DNA from 3 places in the Streptomyces sp. NPDC093568 genome. Region 2 is predicted to be linked to each of the others. Evidence: riboswitches for the same ligand, from Rfam matches in the RefSeq annotation. Region 2 holds a riboswitch; each other region holds the start of a gene.
What was found. A riboswitch is a leader RNA that binds a small molecule or an ion and turns the genes downstream of it on or off. The one in region 2 is predicted to bind cyclic di-AMP.

Region 1 (4,772 bases), on a different contig from region 2:
TGCCGCCGCCGCTGAAGTTGCCGTTGGTGCGGTACAGCCACAGCGAGTCGACGGCGAGATAGCCCTGGAGGTAGGGCTGCTGGTCCACCGCGAATTCGACCTTGCCGTCCTGGACGGCCTTCACCAACTCCTTGTTGAGGTCGAACGTCGCGACCTTGGCCTTGCCGCCCGCCTCGGCCACCGACTGCACGGCGGTCAGCGCGAACGGCGCGCCGAGCGTGACCACCTGGTCGATGGAGGCGTCCTGCTGGAGCTTGGCGGTGATCGTCGACTTCACCGACGGCATGTCGGTGCCGTTGACGTAGAGGATGTCCGTCGTGCCCTTGAACCCCTTCTTCAGGCCGGCACAACGGGCCTCCAGCGCGACATGGCCCTGCTCCTGGATGACACAGAGGGCGTGCTTGGCGCCGACCTCGCCGAGCCGTTCGCCGAAGGCCTCGCCGGCGATGTTCTCGTCCTGCCCGAAGTACTCGAGCATGCCGAGTTCCTTCCAGTTGTCCAGGCCGGAGTTGAAGCCGACGACCGGGATGCCGGCCGAAGTCGCCTTGGCCACCACGGCCTTCATCGCGCTCGGCTTGGCGGCCGTCAGGGCGATCCCGTCGACCTTCTGGTCGATGGCGTTCTGCACGAGGTTGGCCTGGTTGCCGGCGCTCGGGTCGCTGGAGTAGACGAGCTTGACGTTGTCCTTGGCCGCGGCGGCCTCGGCGCCCTTGCGGATCAGGTCCCAGAAGGTGTCGCCGGGTGCCGCATGCGTGATCATGGCCACGGTCATCCGGGGTGTGGTGGCCTTGCCGGCCGAGGCGTCCGCGGAGCCCTCCTCGGACTGCTTCCCGCCGGAGCCGCTGGAGCAGCCCGCGGCGAACAGGGCGGTGGCCAGAGCGGCAGCCGTCAGGTTGGCGGGCCGGTGGTGTCTGCGCATGTCCCATGCACCTCGCTGTGCTGGTCGGGGCGGGTTCTCAGGTGGGGGGAGGTTCACGGGCACCGCCCGTTGGATACCGACTGGAGCGCTGCACTAGCGCGCTCTAGTGGCAGGTACTATGCGGCCGTCCACAGGTGATGTCAATGGGTTTGTCAGGACGTATCGACAAAGCCGAGGTGGGTGGCGGCGTGGGTCGCGTGGAGCGACGGCGCAACGCAAGACCACCCCGCCTCGGGGAGACGGGGTGGTGACGGCCCGTTAGCGGGTCGGAGGTGGGGTGGGGTGGGGTGGGGTGGGGTGGTTGTGCGTCAGGCGGGCCGTATCGCGCTGTGGATCGCCGATTCTCCCGCGTAGTGGATCGACTCCTCGCGGATGATCGCTCCCGGACCCGGGGCGTGGATCATCATGCCGTTGCCGGAGTAGATGCCGACGTGTCCGGCGTGGTACAGGACGAGGTCACCCGGCTCCAGGTGGGTCAGGGCGACTCCCTGCCCGGCGAGCGCCTGCTCCTGCGCGGTGCGCGGGAGTGAGATGCCGGCGGCCTTGTAGGCGGCCTGGGTGAGGCCGGGGCCGTCGAAGGAGCCCGGTCCTGTCGTGCCCAGGACGCACGGCTTGCCCAACTGGGCGCGGGCGAACTCCAGGGCGCGGATGGCTCGGGTGTCCTGGGATCCCGTGGAGGTGATTGCCGGGCTCGTTCCGAGGGTCCGTTCGGGAGCGGGGTCGGGGGCGGGGGCTGTAAGGGCTGAGGTCGTCGTGGTCCAGGCCGGTGCGGTCTGGGCCTGGGTGGTCGTGGTCCAGGCCGGTGCGGTCTGAGCCGGGGTCGTCGTGGTCCAAGCCGTGGCGGTCTCAGCCGCTGTGGTCTGTGGTGGCGTGGTCAGTGCCTGTGTCGTCGTCGGCCCAGCCGTCGCCCCGGGCGGGACCGTGGTGAGGTCGGCCGCCGACTGTGCCTGCAGCGCCTGCCATTGCGCGTCCGCCGAGGGCTGGACCGGGTCCGGCGTGGTGCTCCAGATGTCGGCGGCGGGCAAAGCGGCGGCCGGTGCCGTGAGCGGGTCGCTCTGCCGTGCGACGTACGTGGAGAGCAGAGTGCGGGCCTGGTCGAGCTTGCGCTGGTTCTGCTCCTTGGAGGACCGCAGCGCGGAGCGCTGTTGGGGCTCGGCGGCCGGTGCGGGGGCCAGGTTCGTCTCCGGAGCCGTCCCGGCCGGGAGGGCGAGGACGGGCGGGAGGACCTGGGTGGCCTGAGCGTCCGCCCCCAATGCCCCCGACGCACCCAATACCCCCGATGCCCCCGACGCCCCCAACACCTCCGGGGCAGCCGGCAGGGCGGCCATCGGGCCGGCGGTCAGTTCCGCCATGGGGCCCGCGCCAATCGCCGGCTCGGCCGTCAACTCGGCGGCACCAGCGGCCGGTAGCGCGGCGGCAGGGGCCGCCGGCAGCTCCAGCGCCGGGCGCCCCGACGAGTCCAGTGCCCGCTCGAGGCCGGTCGCCGCACGCGCGGGACGCCGGGGCGCGGGCCGGTCGGGTGTCCTGTCGCTCGGCAGCACCGCCGGCACGGTCGGACCCAGCTTTGCGCGTGCGGCGTCGAACCACTGCCGGGTCACGCTGTCCAGCGAGGGATCGTCACGCCGGCTCTCCGCGGCACGGGACGCGGCGGCGGGCGCGGACCGGGCGTCCGCCGGGCGGGCGGCGCGCTTGCGCGGTCCCGTCGACGACGCGCGGGTGGCGTTGAAAGTCCCCGAGTCGGTCTCGGCGCGGTCGTAGAGCGAGGTGACGTGTCGGCTGACCTCTTCGCGGGTGGGCGTCTCGTCCGCGAACGAGGGGGTGGCGCCCGCCGTCTGGCCGAGCAGCGCCACCGAGGTGAGGGCCGCCGACGCGAGTGCGGAGTTGCGCATGCCGGGCAGGCTGAGAGCCCCCGGCCGCGCGGTGCCTTCCGGCGCCATGGGCGACGTACTCCTTCCGTACTCCGCCTACCGGGTTAGCTGACGGGTTCGGGCGGTAGGTTCCGGAAGGTGTGCCCTACGGCCCCTGCCCCGAAGGGCAGTTGGGCCGATTCACCCCAAGTTCGGTTGGGTCCCCGGCTCCGGTCGCCCTTGCGGGGGCGCGCCGGATTAGGCGGAGGCCGCACGTCCCGGCGGGGTTCGCCGGAGGTCGTCGTGCGGCCTGAGCCGTAACCTAACCAACTTGTGCGCCTCCCGTGAAGGTTGAGGCGTTAAATGTCCGATACGTTTCTGTGACCTTCGACGCTAGCGGGCGCGGGAAGGCGTGTTCACTCCGCGGCGCGCCGGTGTCGCCACGCTTCGTAGTGGTCGAGGAGGGTCTCCTCGATCGGGCGGTAGGTGATGCCCAGTTCGCTCACGCTGCGGCTGTTGTCCACCCGGAACCGGATGCCGAGGTGTCTGCGGATGTAGTCCTGGCTCAGTCCGAAGGCGGGGCCCAGGACGCGCACCGGCCAGTGCGGAAGGGCGGTGCGCGGGAGGCGGAGGTCGCGGGGGCGCCGGGTCCGCAGGATGCGCGACATCTCGTGGAACGACGTCATGGTTTCGCGGGCCACGATGTAACGGCCCTTGGCGTCCGGGTTCTCGGCCGCGGCGATATGTGCGTCGGCCACATCGCGCACGTCCGCCGTGGTGAAGCTGAAGTCCGGAGCGCCGTAGAAGAAGTAGCCCTGGAACAGCTCCTGAAGCAGGAACAGGCTCCCCGACTCCGACGCGGGTGTGAGGGACGGCCCCAGGACCAGGCCGGGGTTGACCGCCACCATGCGCCAGCGGCCCTGCGCGGCCGCCGCGTCCCAGGCGGCGCGTTCGGCGACCGTCTTCGCGTAGTGGTACGGGTTGTTCTCCACCGTGCTGGTGGTGTTGAAGTACCGCTCCGACAGCACCCCGTCGTCCATCGCCAGGACGTCCGCGTAGTCGCCGAAGATCGCACCCACGGTGGAGGTGAGGACGAGCCTTTCCACGGTGGGTGTCCGCTCGATGGCCGCCAGCACGTTGCGCGTGCCCAGCAGGGCCGGGTCGACCATCTCCCGGCGGCCGTCCTTGATCTTCTCCGGCATCCGGAACGGCGACGCCACATGGAACACCGTCCGGCACCCGGACATCGCCTCGTCGAAGGAGCCCTCGGTCAGCAAGTCCGCCTCGAACAGTGACAGTTGGTCGGGGTGGGCCTCCTGCATCTCCCGCAGCGGCCGCAGCTTGGCCGTCGCGGCCGTGCTCCGGACGGTGGCGTGGACCCGGTGGCCGCGCTCCAGCAGCCGTTTCACCAGATGACTCCCGACGAACCCACTGCCGCCGGTCACCAGCACGGCCGTCGACCGGTGTGCGCCCACCCTCACTCCTTCGCTCGCGCGGAAGCCGGTCGATCACGGTAGCGGCGTTTCCGGTGCACCTCCATGCACGCCTTCGCCGGTTGCACCTCCATCCACGCCTTCGCCGGTCGCACCTCCATCCACGCCTTCCCCGGTGACGGGCTCTCCATGGGGCGGATTCGCGTCACCCCTGGAAAACCAGCCACTGAAGGTTGTGTACGACTCGGGGAGGTCGTACGTACGTACGACCAGTCGAACGGGGGGTGTGGGTGGGTTCTCCTACGGCTCGAGGCTCGCCCGGTGTCCCGCGACCGCACCCGCTGTGCAGAATCTGTGAACCACCTGGCCGGGGCGCGCAGGCAGGTCGTGCGGATACCGGGAGGGCGCCTTCACCAAACCCCCGCCCTGGGTGGCCTGAAGCCACCTTGCTCGGTCAACTTCGAACACACCAAGGTGGATTGAGCACTCGAGCATCAGGAGTCACAAGCGCATTGCTTGGCCCGGACGGCCGACAAGTCCGGGGTACCGACGGGGGAAACTGATGCGGTGCGC
Region 2 (7,824 bases):
CGGGACGGGTCGCTGGTGGACGACTTCCTGATGTCACTGCCGATCGGGCGGGAGGTCGCCCGTCGGGCGCTGGCGGTGCTGGAGTCCGCCTGAGCGGTTGTGAGCGGCGATGCGTGGTGTCGGCGAGCCCGGCCGGAGGCCTCTGGGCCGGCTGCGGGAGCACGTAAAATCGACGCACTGTGTCTGACTCCCTCAACGCCCCCGAAGCCCCCCGCCCCGGCACCACCCCAGGTCAGCCCGTGGCCGAGGGTGAGCACCCCCGTCATGTCCCCGGTGTCTCCGTCCGGCACACCCGGGCCAAGGGGGAGCCGCGGTTCCCGGACGGCCCCAAGGCCGATCCGGCCGGGTCGCACTTCGAGCGGCGGATCAGGAGTTTCCAGCCGCGGCGGAGCAGGGTGACCGCGGGACAGGCGGACGCCTTGCAGCGGCTGTGGCCCAAGTGGGGGCTCGACATCGACGGGCAGCAGGTCGTCGATCTCGGTGAGCTGTTCGGCAACGACAACCCGGTCTTCCTGGAGATCGGCTTCGGCATGGGCGAGGCGACCGCGCAGATGGCCGCCGCCGACCCCGAAACCAACATCCTCGCCATCGACGTCCACACCCCGGGGCAGGGAAACCTGCTGGCCCTCGCCGACCGCAACGGACTGGGCAACATCCGGGTGGGCAACGGCGACGCGATCATCCTGCTGCGCGAGATGCTCACGCCGGACTCGCTCGACGGGCTGCGGGTCTACTTCCCCGACCCCTGGCCCAAGAAGCGCCACCACAAGCGGCGGCTCATCCAGCCCGAGTTCCTCTCCCTCGCCGCGACCCGGCTCAAGCCCGGCGCCCTGGTGCACTGCGCCACCGACTGGGAGCCGTACGCCGAACAGATGCTCGAAGTGCTGAGCGCGCATCCCGACTTCGAGAACACCCGGCCCGACGGCGGTTTCGCGCCCCGTCCGGAGTTCCGGCCGCTGACCCGTTTCGAGGGCCAGGGACTGGACAAGGGTCATGTGGTGAACGACCTGCTCTTCCGCCGCGTACAGCGGTAGGAGCAGCGGGAACACCAGCACCGAACGACATCGACGCGCACAGCACCGACCAGATCATCGACAGCAGCACCGACAGCAACCCCCCACCGGCGCCCGAGCCCCACTCGCGCTGCTGCGGGCGGCGCCCCTGCCTCGTTAGGGTCAATGCCGTGGCCACCTGTCCCCCGTACCCGACGCACCCCACCGGTCCCACCGGCGGCGCACTGCGGCACGCGCACTGGTGGCAGAAACGCTGGGTGCGTTACGGCGCGCTCAGCACCCTGCTCGCGCTCTCCGGGCTGGTCATCCTCGCCCTGGTGCGCGAACAGACCGGCACCGAAGGGTTCCTCGTCGGGCTCGGACTGGCGGTGCTGCCCGTGCCGCTCCTCGTCGCCGCCTTCCGCTGGCTGGACCGGGTCGAGCCGGGCCCGTGGCGCAATCTGCTGTTCTCCTTCGCCTGGGGCGCGTGCGCGGCGGCGCTCATAGCCATCGTCGCCAACAGTTTCGCGACCAGATGGATAGCGACCGCGACGGCCGACCCGTCGCACGCGGACACCCTCGGCGCGACCGTCATAGCGCCCGTCGTGGAGGAGCTGGCGAAGGCGGCGGCCGTACTGCTCGTCTTCCTCTTCCGCCGCCGGGACTTCACCGGGATCGTCGACGGCGTGGTGATAGCCGGCGTCACCGCCACCGGTTTCGCCTTCACCGAGAACATCCTCTACCTCGGCACCGCCTTCGGTACCGACCAGCTCACCGGCGACCGCGGCATCGCCTCCGTCACGGCGGCGACCTTCTTCGTCCGCGTCATCATGTCGCCCTTCGCACACCCCCTCTTCACGGTCCTGACCGGCATCGGCTTCGGCATCGCCGCGCTGTCGGGCGAGCGCCAGCACGTGCGCCGCGTCCTGCTCCCGCTGCTCGGGCTGCTGCTCGCCATGGGCATGCACGCCCTGTGGAACGGCTCCTCGACCTTCGGCGAGTACGGCTTCTTCGCCGTGTACGCGACACTCATGGTGCCCGCGTTCGGGCTGCTGACCTGGCTGGTGATCTGGACCCGGCAGCGCGAGCTGAGAACCGTGCGCGAGGAACTGCCCGCCTACGTGGCCGCCGGGTGGCTGTCCCCGGGCGAGCCGTACGTGCTGGGTTCGATGCGGGACCGGCGGGTGGCCCGGCAGTACGCGCGCCGGCACGGGGGCCGGGCGGCGGCACGGTCGGTGGCGCAGTACGAGGCCTACGCCACGTCGCTGGCGTTCCTGCGGCACCGGGGGCGCCGCGGGCGGGCCGGCGCGGACTACGTCGTACGGGAGCAGGAGTTGCTGCACGCGCTGTGGGCCCGGCGGGAGTTCGCCCGGCCGGCGCTGCAGCACGCGCTGTCGGCTCAGGCCTGGCCGGCGTACGGGTACGGGGCGCCCGCCCACTGGCAGCCGTACGGTCAGGGTTACGGGCCGGCGGCGCCCTACCCGGCGTACAACCCCTACCGCTCGCCCTGAACGCCGAAAACCGGCAGTCCTGGCGTCGGGGGGACGCCGCCGGGACCGCCGGTGGATCGGAGTCGGGTGATGCTCAGGAGCCCTGGGGCCGTGAGCCCGTGGGGTTCCTCAGACGGTGAGGCCCTTGCTCTGCAGCCACGCCATCGGGTCGATGCCGCTCGCGGCGCCGTCGGGGTGCACCTCGAGGTGCAGGTGGGCGCCGGTGACGTTGCCGGTGGCGCCGACGCGGCCGATGACGTCGCCCGTGTTGACCTTCTGGCCCACGCTGACGCTGATCGAGGACTGGTGAGCGAACCAGAGCTCGGTGCCGTCGTCGAGGGTGAGGACCGTCTTGTAGCCGTACGACCCGTCCCAGCCGGCGAAGGTGATGGTGCCGGAGTGGATCGCCTTGATCAGCGTCCCGGTGGGAGCGGCGAAGTCGAGGCCGGTGTGGTAGCCGGAGGACCAGTAGGCGCCGGCCTGACCGAAGGTCGAGGTGATGGTGTACGAGGAGGTCGGCAGCGTGAACTGCTTGGCCAGCTCGGCGAGGCGCTCGGCCTCGGCCTTCTTGCGGGCCTCCTCCTCGGCGGCGGCCTTCGCGGCGGCGGCCTTCTCCTTGGCCTCCTGCTCCGCCTTGGCGACCGCGGCGGCGGCCTCCTTCTCGGCGGCGGCGACGGCGGCCTCGGCGGCCTTGGTGTCGATCTGGTCCTGCTGGAGCTCGGCCTGCGCGATGATCCGGCTGCGCAGCGCCTCACCGGCGTCCGAGGCGCCCTGCGCGGTCTGCTCGGTGGTCTCGCCCATCGTGCTGAGCGCGGTGGCCGTGTCCTCGGCGGGCTCGGCGGAGTCGTCGGAGATCAGCGGCAGGTCGGGCATGGTGATGGCGACCGGCGGCTTGCCGCTGTTCGCGCTGGCCATACCGCCCGCGCCGACGGCGGCTATGACGCCTACGCCGAGAACCGTGGAGCTGCGGGCGAGTCCCCCGCCGCGCTGCTTGGAGACACGGTGCCTGCCACGAACGGGACGGATGGACTCCGCGGTGGGATTCCACTCCTCGAACGGGCCCTCGTCGGTGCGGTAGCTGTCGTAGCCGAAGGTTTCCGTACTGCGCCGACTCGGCACGAACGGGGCTTGCGGAGCAGGCCGGTTTGACGCCACGTGGGCGTACTCCTTTCCTTCCTTCTCGCCTACCGGGTTAGCTGACGGGTTCGGAGCAGGAAGGTCTCCTACGCGCGTATACCAACCGTGCTTCCACGGCGGAATCCGTGCGATTCACCCCAGGGTGGTGGTTCCCCGGCTCCCTTGCGGGACTCGGCGCATGAGCACGGAGCCGCCTCTTGTGACGGCTGGGACGACCGCGCTGCGTTATCGAACGTTAATAGACCCGGGGTGTGGATTCCAAGCTGTTCCGCTTGATCATTAACGATTTTCGCCTGGACTTACGGGTCATCAGCTGCCTAAATCGGGCGAGTTGGCCAAGGCTCAGGAGTCCCACAGGTATTGACGGTATGTCAGTTGTTATGCGGAGGGCGCTCATCCGATCACCCTTGGTGAGAAGGATCAAGAAACGGGGGTCACGGCCGCCGAACGGCCATGAGCGCCATGTCGTCCGCCATCCCGCCGCCGGAGTGCCGGCGCACCTCCGCCGCGAGCACGCCGAGCAACGCGGCCGGCTCGCGCAGGGCGTTGGCCCGCCCGGCGAGCCCCGCTTCGGGGTCGTAGAACCGCCCGCTGTCGTCCCGCGCCTCGGACAGTCCGTCCGTGTACAGCAGCAGTGTGGCCCCGCTCGGGAAGTCGGCCTCGTCGGCCCGGTCGGGCCAGGCGCCGAGCTCGCGCATGCCGAGCGGCAGCGCCGGTTCGGTGGCGGGCAGGGAGCGCACGGAGCCGTCGGCGTACAGCAGCAGCGGGGAGGGATGCCCACGGTTCACCAGCCGCACGACGCCGTCGCTGTGCGGCAGTTCGGCGAGTACGACGGTGGTGAACCCCTCGCGGACCGAGGCCCCGTCGCGCCGCCTGCGCTCCCGCTCCAGTGCCCTCTCCAGTCGCTGCGCGACCGCCTCCAGGGTGGTCTCCTGCTCGGCGGCCTCCCGGAAGGCCCCGAGGACCACGGCGACGGCCCCGACCGCCCCCATCCCCTTGCCTCGCACGTCGCCCACGATCAGCCGGACGCCGTGCGGGCTGTCCTGCACGGCGTACAGGTCGCCGCCGATGGAGGCGCCGGTCTGCGCGGCCTCGTAGCGCGCCGCGATCCGGAACCCGCCGATGCGTTCGCCGGGTTCCGGCAGCACGGCGCGCTGGGCGGCCTCGGCGATCTCGCGAGCGGAGGCGAGGCGCTGGTCGCTGCGGCGGACGAGGACGTTGATGAGGACGGCGAGGACGGAGACCACCAGGACCGTGGCCAGCTCGGTGAGGATCTCCGCCCGGGTCAGGCCGCCGCTCAGGACCCGCAGCACGAGCAGTACGGCGAGGGCGACGGCACCGGTGAGCACCGTGCCGCGCAGCGAGTAGAGGGGAGCGGCTACCAGCGGAGCCGCCGTGAAGAAGGGCGCGCCGGTGAAGCCGGTGGGGGTGACGTGGTCGAACGCGGCACCTGCCGCGATCAGCAGGGCGGGGAGCAACCGGACGAACCGGCGCGCGTATGAGATCCGCCGCTGCTCCACCTGATCAGGGTTGCCGATCAGGGGGCGGGCAGCGAGTGCTGGGGGCCGACCGGGGAAACACTCAGGGCCGGAACTGAGAAGTTCCGGCCCTGAGCCTTCAGTAGCGGGGACAGGATTTGAACCTGCGACCTCTGGGTTATGAGCCCAGCGAGCTACCGAGCTGCTCCACCCCGCGTCGGTGAATCCATAGTACGCCATCCGCAGGACCCGAAGCACACGCGTTTCCGGCGGGCGGCTCTGACCAGGGTTTTTCGGTCGGTTGTGCGGGCCGCGTCACACCCGGCGGGTCAGGACGACAGGTGGGCGTTGGGCGCCTTGGCCCGCTGTTCGTACTCCGGCAGGACCAGGACCTCCACCCCGTGCGCCGCCAGCATCCCGCTGCCGTCGGCCCCCGTCACGAACGTGTCCGGCTCCCGCCAGGCCGTCACCACGCGGCGCACCCCGGCCTCCAGGATCAGCCGTGCGCAGGGCACGGGACGCGACGAGCGCCGGGTGCAGGGCTCCAGGCTGGAGTACACGGTGGCGGACGCCAGCCTCGGGTCCCCCGGCGCGATCTTCGCCAGCGCCGCCTCCTCCGCGTGCACCACCGGATCGTCGCCCTCCCGGGAGTACCCGCGCGCCAGCTCGGTCCCGTCGGCGGCCACGACCACGGCCCCGACGCTGAACGCCGTCGCGGACGGCGGGCACTGCGCCGCCAGCTCGCAGGCCAGCGCCAGCCAGTGCCGGTCCGCGGCGGCGGGGAGGGCGCCGGCCCCGGGTGCCGTCGGCTCGTAGCGCATCAGCACGACGTCCTCGATCCGCCGTGTCTCCAGCAGCCGCAGCCGCCCGCCCTGGTAGGCGCCCGGCCCGAACAGCCGCGGCGCCCCCGAGTCCCCGACGAACAGCGGCGCGAGCACCAGCTGCAGCTCGTCCGCCAGCCCCTGCTGGAGCAACTGGGTGTGGACCGTGCCGCCGCCCTCGACCATCAGCCGCTCGACACCGCGCACCTCCCGCAGGTGTGCCAGCAGCCCCCGCCAGTCCAGTTCCTCGCCCAGCGCGACGACGTCCGCGGCGACCGGCTCCCGCCGCAGCCGCTCCGCGCCCTTCTCCGTCGTATAGACGATCTTGTCGCCGCCGGTGTGCCAGAAGTTCGCCGCCGGGTCCAGCTCGCCCGACGCGCTGACCGTGACCTTCAAGGGGTACTCCGACTTGCCCCGCGCCACCCGCGCGGCCCGCCGCTCGGCCGAGTTCACCAGGAGCCGGGGGTTGTCCGCCCGGATCGTGCCGGCGCCGATCAGGATCGCGTCCACGGACGCCCGGACCTCGTCGACCCGGTCGAAGTCGGCGACGCTGGACAGCAGCAGCCGCTCAAGGGTCGTGTCGTCGAGGTAGCCGTCCAGGGAGACGGCGGCCGACAGCAGGACGTAGGGGTACGACGGCATGGGCGCGCTCTCCGGCTCGGCGATCTGATCTTGGTTCAACTTTGAAACAAACCTACACTGGTCACATGACGACTCGCTGGCTCACCCCGAAGGAGCAGCGCGCCTGGCGCGCGTACGTCGCGGCCGCCGCTCTCGTGGAGGACGCGCTGGACCGGCAGCTCCAGCAGGAGGCCGGCATGCCCCATCTGTATTACTCCATCCTCGCCACCCTCTCCGAAACCCCGGAGCGCAGACTGCGCATGACCGACCTCGCCGAAGGGCTGAAAATCACCCGCAGTCGGCTGACGTACGCCGTCACCCGGCTGGAGCGGGACGGCCTGGTGCGGCGCGAGGACTGCCGCTGGGACAAGCGGGGCAGCATCGCGGCCCTCACCGACGAGGGCATGCGGGTGCTGGAGCGCGCGGCGCCCGGTCATGTGGAGACCGTGCGATCGCTGCTCTTCGACCGGCTGACGCCCGAGCAGGTCGGGCAGCTGGAGGAGATCTTCACGGCGGTCGGCGAGGGGTTCCAGGGGGAGGGCGCGCACGCCTCCCCGGACGACGTGCCCTGGCGGCGGCGCTCCGGCAAGTCCTGTTCGTGATCCGCGCGACAGTCCCGTTGATTCAAATTTGTTGATTCAAATTTAAAGCAGGGGTAGGGTCCTGACCGAGCAGCTGATTCAAATCTGAAGCAGCCCGCACGTACGGAACCCGGAGAACCCGCATGCCCGACTTCACCGCCGCCGCCACCCAGCGCGCCCGCGTCCGGGTCCCGCTGCGCTTCCAGGACGGCTACCGCATCGACGCCGAGCTGGTCACCTTCCACGGCCTGGCCGACGGCCTGGAGCACGTGGCCGTCGTCCTCGGCGACCCGGCCCCCGGCACCACCCCGCTGGTCCGGCTGCACTCCGAGTGCCTGACCGGCGACGTCTTCGGCTCCGCCCGCTGCGACTGCGGCCCCCAGCTGCGCGAGGCCGTCGAGCGCATCGCCGAGCGCGGCGGCGTCCTGCTGTACCTGCGCCAGGAGGGCCGCGGCATCGGCCTCTACAACAAGCTCGACGCGTACGCCCTCCAGGACCAGGGCCTCGACACGTACGCCGCGAACGCCGCCCTGGGCCTGCCCGAGGACGCCCGCGACTACACGGCCGCCGCCCAGATGCTCACCGCCCTCGGCATCGGCGATCTGGACCTGCTCTCCAACAACCCCGACAAGGCGGACCAGCTGCGCGCCCTCGGCGTCGAGGTCAAGGACCGCGTCCCCACCGGCGTCTTCGCCACCCCGGAC
Region 3 (4,772 bases), on a different contig from region 2:
CGAGCGACCCGGTCTTCCCGCTGAGCACATCCAGGTAGTGCTCGATCGGATCCCGGCCGTCCTGCGGCCCCGCCGTCTCCAGGATCTGTCCGGTGACCAGCCGCTCGAACGCCTCGGCCTGCACCCGAACGGCCTCGGGCCCGAGGTCGGCCAGGGTGTGCGAGGCGCGCGCGAAGAGGAAGTCGCCGGTCAGTACGGCGACCGAGTTCCCCCAGCGGGTGTTCGCGCTGTCGACCCCGCGCCGTACCGCCGCCTCGTCCATCACGTCGTCGTGGTAGAGCGTCGCCAGATGGGTGAGCTCGACCACGACGGCCGACGGGACGACCCCCGGCGCGTACGGATCCCCGAACTGGGCGGCGAGCATCACGAGCAGCGGCCGGAACCGCTTCCCACCGGCCCGCACCAGGTGCTGGGCGGCCTCGGTGATGAAGGGGACCTCACTCTTGGTGGCTTCGAGCAATCCCTCCTCGACAGCCGCCAATCCGGCCTGGACATCGGCTTCCAGAGCCTGGTCCCGCACGCTCAGCCCGAACGGCCCGACGACGGTCACGAGGGGTCTCCTGTCTGCTGGTGTCTACTGGCGGTTACACGGTTTGTCGATAGGTCGCTGCCATCACTCAAGTCAGCGTATCCGGTCAGGTTTCGATCACCGATGCCGCCCACCCGTCCACCACGGGCGGTATCGGATCACGGCCGGTATTTTTTTGATCACGTGATAAGGCCGGATATCCATCGACTTATAGGGAAGTAGCGGCCTGTATCCCGAACCGACGCCGCCATCGGATCCGAGAACATGCAGGCCATCCGCGTCCCGGCCCTCGCGGACGCGGCCGCCCGCAGGGGCCTGGGCATGCCGACAAGGCCCACAGACCCCGCCTCCCACGGCCGGGGCCGCGCGCCGGAGGGCGGGGCCCTGATCGTTCGCGGCCACTACGCCATGGCGGTGCCTGCCGCCACCACGACCCCAGGGAGCCCCGGGTCGATCAGCGCGGGCACGGGGCCACCGAAACCGATGGCCGGCACGACCGCGGTGGACGCCGGGCCCGCCGGGCTCGCCGCGAAGCCCGCGAAGGCCGCGAAGGCCGCGGCGCGCCGGCCGCGGCGCACGATGCGTCCGGTCCGCCGACCGGCCGGGGATCCCGCTCATGCACATCCGTATGTCCTCCCCCTGCGAGACGACACATCACGACCCGCGCGCGCCGCTCGATCGTCATGACAACGACGTGCACCGCATGGGAGGTTCCGTCCTCACGGGGGTCGCCGACCCGGCGGCCGGGCAGCCCGGCGCGGAAGTGGGCGAGCAGACCCGCGTGTTGAGGCCGGGAGCTCACCGGCCCCTTCCGGGCCGCACACGGCAATGAGTTGCAAAAAGGGGCATTTCACGACCCCGGCGGCGCGCTCCACCCGGAGGGCGAAGAGGCCCTTTTCCGTCGGACGCGGGAAAAACGGACTCCACGGACAGCCGGTTAAAGGCGAGTTGGAGCCATTGCCCGATTTGCCACTTCTGTGATCACCAGTGAATTGGGTCACTCACCCCCGCCCGCACCCTGGGCCGGGCACACCCCTCCCCGCCTTGCCCCGAACGCAAGTTGAGGCTTGGCAACCGCAAAGGATCAAGCGCCCCATACGCCTCAGACCATGGTCAACCGCACGACAGGTGATTACGGCACTTGTTCCGGGCATGTGCTCTCGCATACGTTCCCGCTCGTCGGGCGGACGCCTAATCCTGCCGCCGCCCGAGTCATCCCCGACGTAACTCACACACGCGCGGCAGGAGCGGGGGACCCAGGTAAGTCGCCGGACCGGACGCCTTGATGGCGCCCGCGCACCGGCTTGGGGTTAAGTCGCACCGTCGCGAGACGGCGCGGCCGGGCATCTCCCGCCCGAACCCGACAGCTCACCTCGCAGGCGCCGGAGAGGAACAGCGCCATGCCCCGAGGCAAGCACCGCCGCCCCCGCACCAACCCGCTCACCCACCGTGCCGTCCTCGCCGGCACCGGCACCGTCGCCCTCGCCCTCCCGCTCCTGAGCGCGACCACCGCAGGTGCCGCGGAGCCCGCCAAGACCTCCACCACGGCCAAGGCCGGCTCGATCACGTACACCACCAAGAAGGGCGACACGCTCTACGGCATCGCGGACCGCTACGACGCCCAGGGCGGCTGGAAGCAGCTCTTCAAGGACAACCGCGAGGTCATCGGCGACAACCCCCGCCTGATCCACCCGGGCGTCGACCTGAAGGTCCGGGCGACCAAGAAGGCGTCAGCGCCGGGCAAGACGGCCGACAAGGCGTCCGCACCCGCCAAGAAGTCCTCCGTCGCCCAGGCCACCCAGACCTCGGTGAAGTCGTACCCGAACAACCTGGACGGCTGGATCCGCAACGCGCTGGACATCATGGCGCAAAACGGAATCCCTGGCTCATACGACGGCATTCACCGCAACATCATGCGCGAGTCGTCCGGCAACCCGCTGGCCATCAACAACTGGGACTCCAACGCCGTGGCGGGCACCCCGTCCAAGGGCCTCCTCCAGGTCATCGACCCCACGTTCGCGGCGTACCACGTGCCGGGCACGGTGTACGACCCCTACGACCCGGTCGCGAACATCGTGGCCGCGTGCAACTACGCGGCCGCGCGCTACGGCTCGATCGACAACGTGAACGGGCCCTACTAGGGAATCGCCCCCGGGACTCCCGGGCCCCCGGGGAAGTAAGCGACTCATCGGCGCATATCGTCCTCTACTGGACGATCACCCTCTACTGGAGATCACCCTCTACTGGACGATATGCGCCAAGCTCCCCGCGAACAGCCTCTCCAGGACGACCGCGATGCCGTCGTCCTCGTTCGACAGGGTGATCTCGTCGGCGACCGCCTTGAGTTCGGGATGCGCGTTGGCCATCGCGACGCCCCGCGCGGCCCAGTCGAACATCGGGATGTCGTTGGGCATGTCACCGAAGGCGATCGTCTCGCGCGGACCGAGCCCGAGATGCTCGGCGGCGAGCGCGAGACCGGTCGCCTTGGTGATGCCGCATGGCTGGAGTTCGACGGTGCCGGGCCCCGACATGGTGACCGTCGCGAGCGAACCGACCACCGCACGCGCCGTCGCCGCCAACTCGTCGTCCGACAGGCTGGGATGGCGTAGCAGCACCTTGCTGATCGGCTCGCACCACAGGTCTCCGCGGCGCCTGACGCGTACGGCGGGCAGGGTCGGGTGCGGCATCAGATACCCGGGCTCGATGAGCGTGAGCCCGTCGACGCCGTCCTGGTCGACGGCGGCGTACACCTGCCCCACCTCGGCCTCGATCTTGCCGAGCGCTGTCTCCGCGAGCTCCCGGTCGAGCGTGACGGACCACAGCAGACGGTCCGCGCCCGCGTCGTACAACTGCGCGCCCTGTCCGCACACCGCGAGCCCCGTACTGCCCAAGTCGTCGAGCAGCGGACGCACTCTGGGCGCCGGCCGTCCCGTCACGACGAGGTGCTGGGCACCGGCCGCCGCCACCCGCGCGAGCGCGTCGACGGTCCGGTCGGAAAGCGTGTCGTCACCGCGGAGCAGCGTCCCGTCCAGGTCAGTGGCGATGAGTGAATATGCGATGGGTGGGGCCATGATCAGAGAATACGGACAGGAGGCCCCATCGACTCGACCTGAACCGGACGGCTGCTGTGTTCACATGCGTTGACACCTGTTCCGGTTCCGCTTCTGCTTCCGCGCCCACAACTGTCCTTTCCCCGTCGCGATTTCACTCCCACGTGGTGCCGGAGCGCGCCTGAGCCGCGCCTGAACCTCCGCCCGCCGTGACGACCTGCTGTTTCTCCGGCACCGGCGACGCGAGGCCGGCACTGCCCAAGACGGGCGCCCCACCCGTAACGTGTGGCCCGACCACATGGCATACGGAGCGGATGAGAGTGAGGCAGCACCCCATGCCCCCCTTCGATCTCCCCGAGGGCGACCCCTTCGGCACACACAACCTTCCGTACGGCGTCTTCTCCCTTCCCGGCTCTGACCCCGCGCGACGGGTCGGCGTCCGGCTCGGCGACCACGTCCTCGACGCGGGCAAGGCGGCCCACGCCCTCGGCTCGCCGTACGCCCCGCTGCTCGCCCAGGACTCCCTGAACGCGCTGCTCGCGGCCGGCCGCACCACCTGGTCCGACGTGCGCCGCGCGGTGACGGCGTGGGTGACGGTGCCCGCGCACCAGGAGACCGTCCGCGACCTGTTCCACCCGCTGTCCTCGGTGACCCTGCACCTCCCCTTCGAGGTCGCGGACTACGTCGACTTCTACGCCTCCGAGAACCACGCCCGGAACGTCGGCCAGATGTTCCGCCCCGACGCCGCGGACTCGCTGACCCCCAACTGGAAGCACCTGCCCATCGGCTACCACGGCCGCTCGGGCACGGTGGTGGTCTCCGGCACGGACGTCGTACGGCCCTCGGGCCAGCGCAAGGCGCCCACCGATCCGGCGCCGCTCTTCGGCCCGTCGGTCCGCCTCGACATCGAGGCCGAGGTCGGCTTCGTGGTCGGGACACCGTCGCGGATGGGCGAACAGGTGGCGCTGGGCGACTTCCGGGAGCACGTCTTCGGCCTGTGCCTCCTCAACGACTGGTCGGCACGCGACATCCAGGCCTGGGAGTACGTCCCCCTCGGCCCCTTCCTCGGCAAGTCCTTCGCCACGTCGGTGTCGGCGTGGATCACCCCGCTGGACGCCCTGGAGGAGGCACGGGTGGCACCACCGGAGCGCACGCACCCCCTGCTGCCCTACCTGGACGACTCCGGCTCCGAC

Region 1: another riboswitch for cyclic di-AMP. It lies ahead of ACIRD7_RS34400 (NlpC/P60 family protein); the one in region 2 lies ahead of ACIRD7_RS31245 (M23 family metallopeptidase).
Region 3: another riboswitch for cyclic di-AMP. It lies ahead of ACIRD7_RS28420 (LysM peptidoglycan-binding domain-containing protein); the one in region 2 lies ahead of ACIRD7_RS31245 (M23 family metallopeptidase).

Annotation. Positions count from the first base shown of each region.
Region 1 covers NZ_JBIWJD010000010.1:293,172-297,943, reverse strand. Annotated here, with positions in the region: gene ACIRD7_RS34405 (sugar ABC transporter substrate-binding protein) at 1-919, opposite strand, end outside; gene ACIRD7_RS34400 (NlpC/P60 family protein) at 1,228-2,856, opposite strand; cyclic di-AMP (ydaO/yuaA leader) riboswitch at 2,865-3,041, opposite strand; gene ACIRD7_RS34395 (NAD-dependent epimerase/dehydratase family protein) at 3,183-4,241, opposite strand.
Region 2 covers NZ_JBIWJD010000008.1:456,218-464,041, reverse strand. Annotated here, with positions in the region: gene ACIRD7_RS31260 (hypothetical protein) at 1-93, shown strand, start outside; gene trmB (tRNA (guanosine(46)-N7)-methyltransferase TrmB) at 180-1,034, shown strand; gene ACIRD7_RS31250 (PrsW family intramembrane metalloprotease) at 1,184-2,503, shown strand; gene ACIRD7_RS31245 (M23 family metallopeptidase) at 2,612-3,637, opposite strand; cyclic di-AMP (ydaO/yuaA leader) riboswitch at 3,649-3,806, opposite strand; gene ACIRD7_RS31240 (PP2C family protein-serine/threonine phosphatase) at 4,054-5,139, opposite strand; tRNA gene ACIRD7_RS31235 (tRNA-Met) at 5,241-5,314, opposite strand; gene ACIRD7_RS31230 (dihydrofolate reductase family protein) at 5,427-6,560, opposite strand; gene ACIRD7_RS31225 (MarR family winged helix-turn-helix transcriptional regulator) at 6,626-7,141, shown strand; gene ribA (GTP cyclohydrolase II) at 7,264-7,824, shown strand, end outside.
Region 3 covers NZ_JBIWJD010000007.1:392,625-397,396, forward strand. Annotated here, with positions in the region: gene ACIRD7_RS28410 (polyprenyl synthetase family protein) at 1-550, opposite strand, end outside; gene ACIRD7_RS28415 (hypothetical protein) at 931-1,107, opposite strand; cyclic di-AMP (ydaO/yuaA leader) riboswitch at 1,739-1,924, shown strand; gene ACIRD7_RS28420 (LysM peptidoglycan-binding domain-containing protein) at 1,930-2,670, shown strand; gene ACIRD7_RS28425 (HAD family hydrolase) at 2,770-3,600, opposite strand; gene fahA (fumarylacetoacetase) at 3,915-4,772, shown strand, end outside.